Regions from separate parts of the Pseudoalteromonas sp. MMG012 genome, predicted to be linked through region 1. Evidence: predicted binding sites of a transcription regulator. Region 1 holds the regulator's gene; each other region holds the start of a gene.
What was found. Region 1 encodes sigma-54, which starts transcription at its own class of promoters, with help from an activator protein. Its sites were predicted from a motif close to GTTGGCACGNNNNTNGNNT; they were not measured.
Positions count from the first base shown of each region.

Region 2: a site for sigma-54 is predicted at 1,790-1,808, ahead of J8L97_RS02750 (PAS domain-containing sensor histidine kinase). Genes of this name have one in related genera too.
Region 3: a site for sigma-54 is predicted at 1,504-1,522, ahead of J8L97_RS00975 (LPP20 family lipoprotein). Genes of this name have one in related genera too.

Region 1 covers NZ_JAGJEF010000010.1:34,455-37,739, forward strand. Annotated here, with positions in the region: gene rapZ (RNase adapter RapZ) at 1-366, opposite strand, end outside; gene J8L97_RS05365 (PTS sugar transporter subunit IIA) at 383-835, opposite strand; gene hpf (ribosome hibernation promoting factor) at 838-1,125, opposite strand; gene J8L97_RS05375 (RNA polymerase factor sigma-54) at 1,154-2,656, opposite strand; gene lptB (LPS export ABC transporter ATP-binding protein) at 2,713-3,285, opposite strand, start outside.
Region 2 covers NZ_JAGJEF010000005.1:20,917-24,201, forward strand. Annotated here, with positions in the region: gene J8L97_RS02740 (sigma-54-dependent Fis family transcriptional regulator) at 1-873, shown strand, start outside; gene J8L97_RS02745 (DNA-3-methyladenine glycosylase I) at 892-1,497, opposite strand; gene J8L97_RS02750 (PAS domain-containing sensor histidine kinase) at 1,845-2,954, shown strand; gene J8L97_RS02755 (sigma-54 dependent transcriptional regulator) at 2,951-3,285, shown strand, end outside.
Region 3 covers NZ_JAGJEF010000002.1:24,022-27,306, reverse strand. Annotated here, with positions in the region: gene J8L97_RS00985 (glutathione peroxidase) at 1-138, opposite strand, end outside; gene J8L97_RS00980 (flagella assembly protein FlgT) at 257-1,447, opposite strand; gene J8L97_RS00975 (LPP20 family lipoprotein) at 1,559-2,041, shown strand; gene flgN (flagellar export chaperone FlgN) at 2,100-2,528, opposite strand; gene flgM (flagellar biosynthesis anti-sigma factor FlgM) at 2,521-2,844, opposite strand; gene flgA (flagellar basal body P-ring formation chaperone FlgA) at 2,919-3,285, opposite strand, start outside.

The DNA.
Region 1 (3,285 bases):
TAGCTGCTTTTCTTCTTTAATCGCCAGATCTAATGGTAAGTTATTTATAGAGAGTGGGTGTAGCCTGCGAGTTTCAGAAAAGCGTTTGATCAATGTTTGATCATCACTGTCCAAGTAAAATAATATCGGATTAGCAAATCCTGGTAAATACTCAAGAATATCGTTGAACTCTTGCTGTTGTTTTGGCAAGTTACGCACATCAATACTGACCGCAATTTTGTCATAGCTCTCAGACACGCTTCTAACCAAAGACGGAAGTAAATTGACCGGAATATTGTCAACACAATAGTAGCCTAAATCTTCTAACACTCTTAATGCAACGGACTTCCCAGAACCAGAGCGACCACTAATAATGATTAATTCCACAATTATCCCCTATTTACTAATCTTGAGCCTTAATAATACTATAGAGCTCGGTATCATTGCAGGCATGTCTCAACTGCTTACAGAACTCTTTATCTTTTAAGCTTTCAGCAATTGCAGCGAGTGTTTTCAGATGCTGTTGATTATCACCTTCAGGTACAATGAGTGCAACAAAAATATCGACTGGACGATTGTCTATGGCATCGAATGGAACTGGTTTTTTACTAACTAATATCATCGCAAAAACTTGTTCGATACCTTGCATTCTGCCATGTGGAATAGCGATGCCTTTACCAATTCCAGTGCTGCCTAACTTCTCTCTAGACATGAGTGCAGATAAAACATCATGCTGTTCTAGGTGGGGTAACTGTTCATGTGTAAGTTCGCTAACGTATTCGAGAATACGTTTTTTGCTATTAAAAAGGACCGCAGCTTTACTGCAGTCCTTGTTGATTATTGAGCTAAGTTTCATGGTTAATGTCGAGTAAGCTTTTCTTTGTGTTTGATTACTTGTCTGTCTAGCTTGTCAACCAAACCATCAATAGCAGCATACATATCTTGATGCTCGGTAGAGGCAAATACTTCTGCTCCGCTTAAGTGTAAGGTCGCTTCGGCTTTTTGTACGAGTTTTTCAACATCTAAAATCACATGCACATTATTGATATGATCAAAGTGCCTTTCTAGCTTCGCAAACTTGGTGTTGACATAGTCTCTTAGTGATTCAGTTACTTCTACGTGACGACCAGTTAAATTTAGTTGCATGAGCATTTTCCTTCTTTGATATTACGTCTTATATCAAGCTTTTACGCTGATTCGACGGTGGAATGGCTAACGACTCCCGATATTTTGCTATCGTACGTCGGGCCACTTTGATTCCTTGCTCTGCCAATATATCCGCAATTTTGCTATCACTTAATGGCTTAGCAGTATTTTCGGCGGCAATGAGCTTTTTGATCAATGCTCTAATCGCTGTGGAAGAGCATTCACCTCCGTTTTCGGTACTCACATGGCTCGAGAAGAAATATTTCAACTCAAAAATGCCCCTAGGTGTGTGCATATATTTTTGTGTTGTGACACGTGAAATAGTGGACTCATGCATCTCTACCATTTCAGCCACATCATTTAGCACCATAGGTTTCATTGCTTCAGGGCCATGTTCAAAGAATGCCTGTTGTTGCTGCACAATGCAATTAGTTACTTTCATTAACGTATCATTGCGGCTTTCTAAGCTTTTAATAAACCATTTAGCTTCTTGTAAATGCGAACGAATAAATTGACTATCAGTGCTTGATTTCATTGAGCGAGACATCGCCGCATAGTGATCATTGACTCTAATTTTCGGCATTGAATCAGGGTTTAATTCAACTAACCATCGGCCTTTCACTTTTTTCACAGAGACATCAGGTATGACATATTCAGACTCTTCGCGGATGATACTGGCCGCAGGTTTTGGATTTAAGCTGTGTATTAGAGTCATGACTTCTTTTAAATCGGACTCTTTCAGCTTCGTCTTTTTCATTAGCGTTCGATAGTCTCGACTTGCAAGTAAGTCGATATGTTCGGTGAGCACATGTTTAGTATGTTCCAGCCAAGGTGTACTTTTATCAAACTGATTAAGCTGGATACATAAACATTCTTGTAAGCTCCGAGCAGCAATGCCGACAGGGTCAAATAATTGAATGCGTTTCAGGACAGCCTCAATTTCATCAAGTTCAATGGCATCTTCTGAACTCTCGTCATTAAGGCTTTCTAAGATTTCATCGGTCGATAAGGTTAATAAACCACCATCATCCACGGCTTCCACAATAGCGACAGCGATCCCTCTATCAGTATCACTAAACGGGGTCAGTTCTAGTTGCCACATTAAGTATTCATGGAGCGATTCGGTGGTTGCGCCTTGGTACATGTTTTCGTCTTCAGGCATAGGGCCGCTGCTTGTTGCTGGTGCAGCACTCATGTATTCATCCCATGTGACATCCATCGCAAGTTCTTCGCTAACAGTGTCTTTACTCATAGCCGCGTCTGCATCAAGCTCATAGTCACTGACTGGAGCTTCTTCAATACTGTCTGAATTAGATTCTTCTTTCGAGAGCTCTTTATGTTCTTTTTCTATATTTTCGTTGTCGTTTTCATGCTCTGATTCTTCAACTTCCAGTAATGGGTTGCTGTCCAAGGCTTCTTGGATTTCTTGTTGGAGATCTAGCGTGCTCAATTGCAACAAGCGGATAGCCTGTTGTAATTGGGGTGTCATGGTTAATTGCTGACCCATGCGCAGCTGTAACGATTGCCTCATGTATCTCTAACAATCCTTTCTATTAATCAATTATTAAAATTACCTAGATACTATAACTATAGCCTGAATTGTTCACCTAGGTAGACATCTCGAACAGTTTGATCGGCAAGCACGTGTTCTGGAGTACCTGATGCAATTAATTCACCATGTGAAACTATGTATGCTTTTTCGCACACATCAAGTGTTTCTCGTACATTATGATCTGTGATCAGAACACCTATACCGCGTTTTTTTAAATGTTCGATAATTTTCTTTATATCTAACACCGAAATTGGGTCAACACCAGCAAAAGGCTCATCTAACAGGATAAATTTTGGGTTTGCGGCTAAAGCGCGAGCAATTTCGACTCTTCGACGTTCACCTCCTGACAATGCCATACCTTGACTTGTACGTATATGTTGGATGTTGAATTCATCTAATAATTCATTAAGAATTTGCTCTCGATCAGGTTTACTCAGCTCATTACGAGTTTCTAAAATAGCCATTAAGTTCTGGTAAACGGTTAACTTTCGAAAGATGGAAGATTCTTGCGGTAAATAACCTATGCCTAACCTTGCTCGACTGTGCATCGGTAACAGGGTGATATCGTGGTCATCAATTGTTACGGTACCGTTGTCGCTTGGCACTAA
Region 2 (3,285 bases), on a different contig from region 1:
GGTGAGTTACTTGAAAGTGAGTTATTTGGTCATGAAAAAGGGGCATTTACTGGCGCTATTTCTGCAAGAAAAGGGAGATTTGAATTAGCGCAAGGTGGAACCCTTTTTTTAGATGAAATCGGTGATATGCCGTTACAAATGCAAGTTAAGTTATTACGTGTTTTACAAGAGCGCAGCTATGAAAGAGTTGGGGGAACGAAAGCGATTCAAGCAGATGTTAGAGTAATTGCCGCGACTCACCGTAACTTAGAAGACATGATTGAAAGTGGTAAGTTTAGAGAAGATTTGTATTATCGTCTCAACGTTTTCCCGATTGAAAACCCATCACTACATGAACGAGCGGATGATATTCCATTACTGCTGAAGGAATTAATGCGCCGTGTTAATGAGCAAAGTGGTACTGGTGCTAAATTTACTGAACGGGCAATTGAAAGCTTAAAAGTACATACGTGGCCTGGCAATATTCGGGAGTTGGCAAACTTGGTCGAGAGAATGGTCATTATGTTTCCCGAAAAGGTGGTGGACGTCACTGATTTACCAAATAAATATCGACATATTGAAGTGGATGCATTTGAACCAGAATATCCAGAAGAATTACGAGAAAAAGACGCATTTAATGAACTATTTAGTGAGGGCTTTAGCGATTATGACGAAGAGCCAGAACCGGAGTTTCAGGCAAGTGAACACGCGTTAGGTTGCTTGCCTGCTGAGGGCATAGAGTTAAAAGAATACTTGGCTGAATTAGAAGTGAGTTTAATTTCTCAAGCGCTGGAGCGGTATGACTATATTGTTGCTCGGGCGGCTGAAGTGTTAGGCGTGCGCCGCACGACACTTGTTGAAAAAATGAAAAAATATAACCTTAATAAAGAGTAAATTAAGGTTAGGCGCTGATTAGGTTAAACGTTGTTTAATATCTAAATTTTGGTAGGTGTTAATAATTTCTTGCTTTCTAAAGCATGCATTATCATGGTCATTGACCATTCCACACGCTTGCATATGGGCGCATACAGTCGTAGGACCTAAGAATTTAAACCCGCGCTTTTTTAAATCTTTTGCAAACGTGATACTAATATCACTCGTTGCTGGATAGTCTTCTTTACTTGAAATGTCATTAATGACAACCTTGAAATTTACAAACTGCCATTGATAGCGAGCAAAGCTACCGAACTCTTGTTGAATGTTAATAAATGCTTGAGCATTATTGATAGTTGCTAATATTTTTAATCGGTTTCTAATAATATCAGTATTGCCCAGCAAACGCTCTACATCTGCTTCCGTCATTTGTGCGATATCTTCAACCTTAAATTGATGAAATGCATTTCTATAGCCTTGGCGTTTCTTTAATATGGTATACCAGCTTAATCCAGCTTGTGCTGATTCAAGCGTGATAAATTCAAACAATGTGTGATCATCTGTAACGGGAACACCCCATTCTTTATCATGATATTCAATGTAATCAGGCTTAGACTGATCTAACCATAAGCAGCGCGTACACATACTCTCTCCTCAAAAGGAATAATTAATTTAGTTAACAGGTTAGTTCCGCGTACCGTGTTTACTTATCATTCGCCAGAGTGGCTTGGCATTTATATGGTGATTTAGTCGCGGTCTGTTGGCTGACTGTAAAGTACCATATATTGCGGAATTGGTAATCTTTGAATTGGCAGGCCCTTTGGTTTTTTCTAAAATTGAGTTTCATCACTAAGAGGAGGATTTAAGATATATCATCACCGTCAAAAAAATGTTGTAGATATATTTACCTAATCCCATGAAAAGTAAAGGAAATAAAATTGGCATAAAGTGTGCTTTATCTATGGTAAGAATTTTTATTTGAGAATTTTATTATGGCTTTAGCACATATTTTAAATCCAGGCTTTACTCCATCGTCGCAATTTAATCCTTGCTTATTACAAGAGGCCTATGTTGGTGAGTTGAGCGACCTGCGCCAACAGGCGAGTTGGCTAAGTCATTTAGTTGACACAATGCCTGCAGGTGTGATCGTGCTAGATGGTCAAGGAATGATAGCTAAAGCCAACCAAATTGCCATAGATATGTTAGGCGAGCCACTTGAGGGGGAGAAGTGGTTTAACATTATTCAACGCTCTTTTTGCCCGAAACAAGATGATGGGCATGAGGTATCTCTTAAAGATGGTCGTTTGATTAAGTTAGATATCTCAGCGCTCACCCCAGAGCCGGGGCAGCTTATTTTAATGACCGATCTCACTGAAACTCGACAATTGCAAGCAAGGATGGCGCATATGCAACGCTTGAGCGCTTTAGGCAAGATGGTGGCATCTTTGGCGCATCAAGTACGCACACCTTTATCAGCAGCTATGCTTTATGCCGCAAATTTGGGCAGTAATAAAATGTTAGGCACTGCACGAATACGCTTTCATGAAAAGCTTATGTCACGGCTTAAAGATTTAGAATCTCAAGTAAATGATATGCTGTTATTTGCTAAAAGTGGTGAGGAGCAAGTTGTTGAATCAGTGTCTATGCAGCAATTGTTGAGTGAAGTTAAGGCTGGGTCAGATGCGATGGTATTGATGCACGAAAGTATATTAGATGTGGTGCTACCAGAACCAGATATTGTAATAGTTGGTAATAAGACAGCCTTGGCCGGTGCGATTCAAAATTTAATTCATAACAGTATTCAAATCATTGGGATTAATGCGCATGTTGTGGTGAGTGCTAAGCGAGAACCCGGATCCGATAGAGTTAGAATCTCTGTAACAGACAATGGTCCCGGCGTTGATGAATCATTGAAAAGTAAACTATTTGAACCATTTTTTACTACTAAGAGCCAAGGTACTGGGCTTGGTTTAGCTGTGGTTAATTCTGTTGCAAACTCGCATAAAGGCAAGGTCGAAGTGAGTAATATTGAGGAAGGGGGAGCACAATTTAGTTTGTTGTTACCTATTTCATTTGAGATGGAACAATTGGAGGCTGTATGAGTCATTCTATATTAGTCGTTGAAGACGATGCAGGTTTGCGTGAAGCATTGTTAGACACATTACAATTGGCTGGACTTGAATGTGTAGAAGCTGCAAGTGCTGAAGAAGCCGTAATTTTGTTAAAACAGCAACGTTTTTCGTTGGTTGTGAGTGATGTTCAAATGGGAACAATGAGTGGTATTGATTTACTGCGTACCATCAAATTAAATTACCCTGATTTGCCTGTACTAATGATGACTGCTTATGCGACGATTGATGACGCGGTGGAAGCAATGCGTTTAGGCGCGATTGATTATATGGCAAAGCCTTTTGCACCAGAAGTCTTGCTTAA
Region 3 (3,285 bases), on a different contig from region 1:
GAAAGCCCCTGGAAGCGAAAAAACGACCACGGTTTTATTTTTAAAAATTTCTTCACTCGTGATCTTTTGCCATTGTTCATTGTTACGAGTTGAAAAAGTGACCTGTGGTATTTTTTTGCCTTCGATATTCTCTAACATAGTACGCTCCTTAAATTTGATGTTGTCAGTATGGCAACATCTTACTTCTCAGTAAAATAGATTGAATGAATTAATGCAATCTGTTTTTTTGATAAGCATTTAACACTCAGAGTTTAGACTAGTTGAGGGAAAAGGTGTCATCTTCTTTGATAATCACTTTGACAATGTCGTTCAGCTGGATATTACTTAGTGGTCTCATATTTACGTTAGTCGTAATTGCTGTTTGGTCGTTAACCTGAAGCACCTTCAACTGATCTATTGTTTGTCTGTGGTTATTGAGTATCATCCCTTGTTGGGTTGTGAAATTGTTTTTTTGCATAATAGCAAGAGTTTGCCCAGGCTTAATGCCATGAACTCGACCTAAATTGATAGCTAAACGTTCACCATCAATATGTAGTATTTTCCCTTTAGTTGGCATACAGCCAATCGCGCTATTCAAGTCTTGGGAAACCTTATTAAAAATGCTTTGTATTTGGTCACCGTAATTTGATTGCCAGAATTCATCACTATATACATCAATAAGAGTTGTTTTTTCGAATGGCCAGATCCCCTGAACAGCATAGTGTTTTTGCCATAGTCTGTCTCGGGTCATCGCGTCATAAAGCGCAAAATCTACCTTAAAGCTACGTACATATTGGTCATCTTCCCAAAACGCATAGTCATTGTTTAGCTTTTTACCTTGCGCAATATCGGTGATTTGACTAAATAGTACATATTGACTGTTGCTATTGTTACTTAAGGTTTCGATAAGTGCTGGGTCGTAGTCAAACCTTTGAGAAAAAAAAGGGCGAACATTTATAGCGCTGTTGATATATGGCACAGCTTTAATTGCTGTAGCACGTTCCATCATTGTGTTGTACAGTCTTTGGGAGCTTGCCTTTGCGATGTCAAATATTTGACCAAGACGAGCTTGATGTGGTTGTATAAGTTGGCTCTGGGTGACGGTAACTTGCTTATTAAATTGTTGATGGGTGCAATGTTCTTGGGTTGCATATATATCTAAATGTAAAGTCACCATGTAATCGTTATTATTTTGTTCTTCACTGATCAAAGTGGCTTGTTGTATTTCTGCATGTGCTTTGACTTTCAATTGATCTTGGCTTAGCAAGCCATCAGCAACCGTTTGTACGCTGGATACTGTTGCGCCGGAAAAAATTAATGCTTGTGTAATCGCATCTTGAACTGCGCTTTTTCGAGCATCGGCAACGTTGCTATCTAATATATTTGCATAGCCTGTTACTTCGTACCACTCAGCTTTTGCCGCCATACTATATAATAATATACTCAAAAAAATGGTTAACTGATTCATGATTGATCTCCATTAGAACGCTTATAAATTAATACAGCAATAGATATGCCATATTTATTGGCAAGAAATGTGCATTAAGAATTAGTAACTAAGTTCTAGAGGCAATTAATAATGAAAATACCTTCTTATTCGATAGTGAACTCAAAATCGATTATTTTGATAGTGATACTATTTTGGTTAGCAGGTTGTAGTTCGATGTTCGATAAGCATATTGAATATAGTTATGTCGAGCCAGATAGTTATCCAGTCATTAAAGCAATCGGTTATGCGCCGCTCAGCGCACAGCCAGGTATGAATGATGCACAAAAAATGCTGATGGCGCTTAAGGTGTCCAAATTGGAAGCTTACCGAGAGCTTACAGAGCAGGTATATGGACAGAATTTGTCTTCAGAAATGACAGTTAAAGGAGCAATTGCACAAAACGATGGGCTAAAGAGCCAGGTCAAAGGTGTGATTAGAGGAGCCCGGGTGGTCAAGTCTTACGCCGTTGGGGATACTTATACAACGGAACTTGAGCTAGACATGAAGCGCGTGCATGATTTATATATTACACAAGTTAAACCAAGAAAAGTGAAAAGAGTTACTTACTACTAATAAAAGTTAATGGTACTGAACTTGACTCGAAAAATAGACAAAGGCGTAATTAAATTAACTATGCCTTAATATCTTTCACTAATTCACTATTACCAGAAATAACACTGCCATCTTGTCCATAGGTGATTGAGCCTGGAGTACCAATCAAAATTTCTTTTAGTTGTCGTACACTTAGTTGCGCATGATGCGCAGCTTTTGCATTCACATCATTCTTATTTTTACACTCTATTAATAGTGTTTGAATTTTTCCGGTTAACTCTGTTATTGGATCTTCTAGGTAAATCTCTGAAGGAAAGGTAGATAGTTCTTTATCAAGTTTCTGGATTGCAGTGAGGAGTGTTAGTTTTTCACGTGCAGCATCTTTGAGGCCATCACCCGTTTTGGATGCCAAAATATCAAGCTCCGAGTCTAACAACTGGGTCAAAGTGGTTAGATTTGAGATTTGAACTTCGAGTTTATGCATACATAGTTTAACGTGATCAGCCATACATATCGAACTCAAATGCCGCTATATTTTTTGCCAGCTTTTGTGCATCAATTTGATATTTGCCCTCACTGATAGCTTTCTTAAGCTCTTCCACTTTCTTACTATCGAATGCAGGAGCGTCTTGTGCTTTATCTTGCATGCTTTTCAATTGTTGTGCCTGTGGTGTTAAACTTACAGAATCAGTTGCTGCTTTTTGCGGCGTTTTAATATTCGATGCGGCATTTTGAGCCTCATTTTTTTGCAATTCAGCTTTTTGTTGCTTAACATTATTGAGCACACTATTTGGCTGTGCCTGACCTTTAATATTATTAACCATAATTTATTGACCCAAGGTTACTAAACACCATGTTTAGGTTATCGACTAATATACCTTTAACTTTAGCAAATTTTTTAGATATTAACCTCTACAGATTCAACATCTTTTACTCGAGCAGAAACTGTTTTTCCAGACTTCTGATTTTTAACGCGAATCTGCTCACCAAGATTACCATCTTGTAGTGCTACACCTGAAGTTTTTATTGTCAAAGTACGCGTTTTCGCGAAAATAGTAACCATATCGCCTTTACAAACCATACATACTTGGTGCGTACCGATAGGCATACCTTCTCGCAAAGTTCGTTTACTTTTACTTCCAATGAGTAGAGATAAATCTTCAATATACGCAGCTCGAACGAATTGTTTTGGTTTGTACTCAATTTTTAAGTGTCCTTTTGTGAGCAACTCTCCTTTAGATATTAGTTGGGTACTGACAATAATA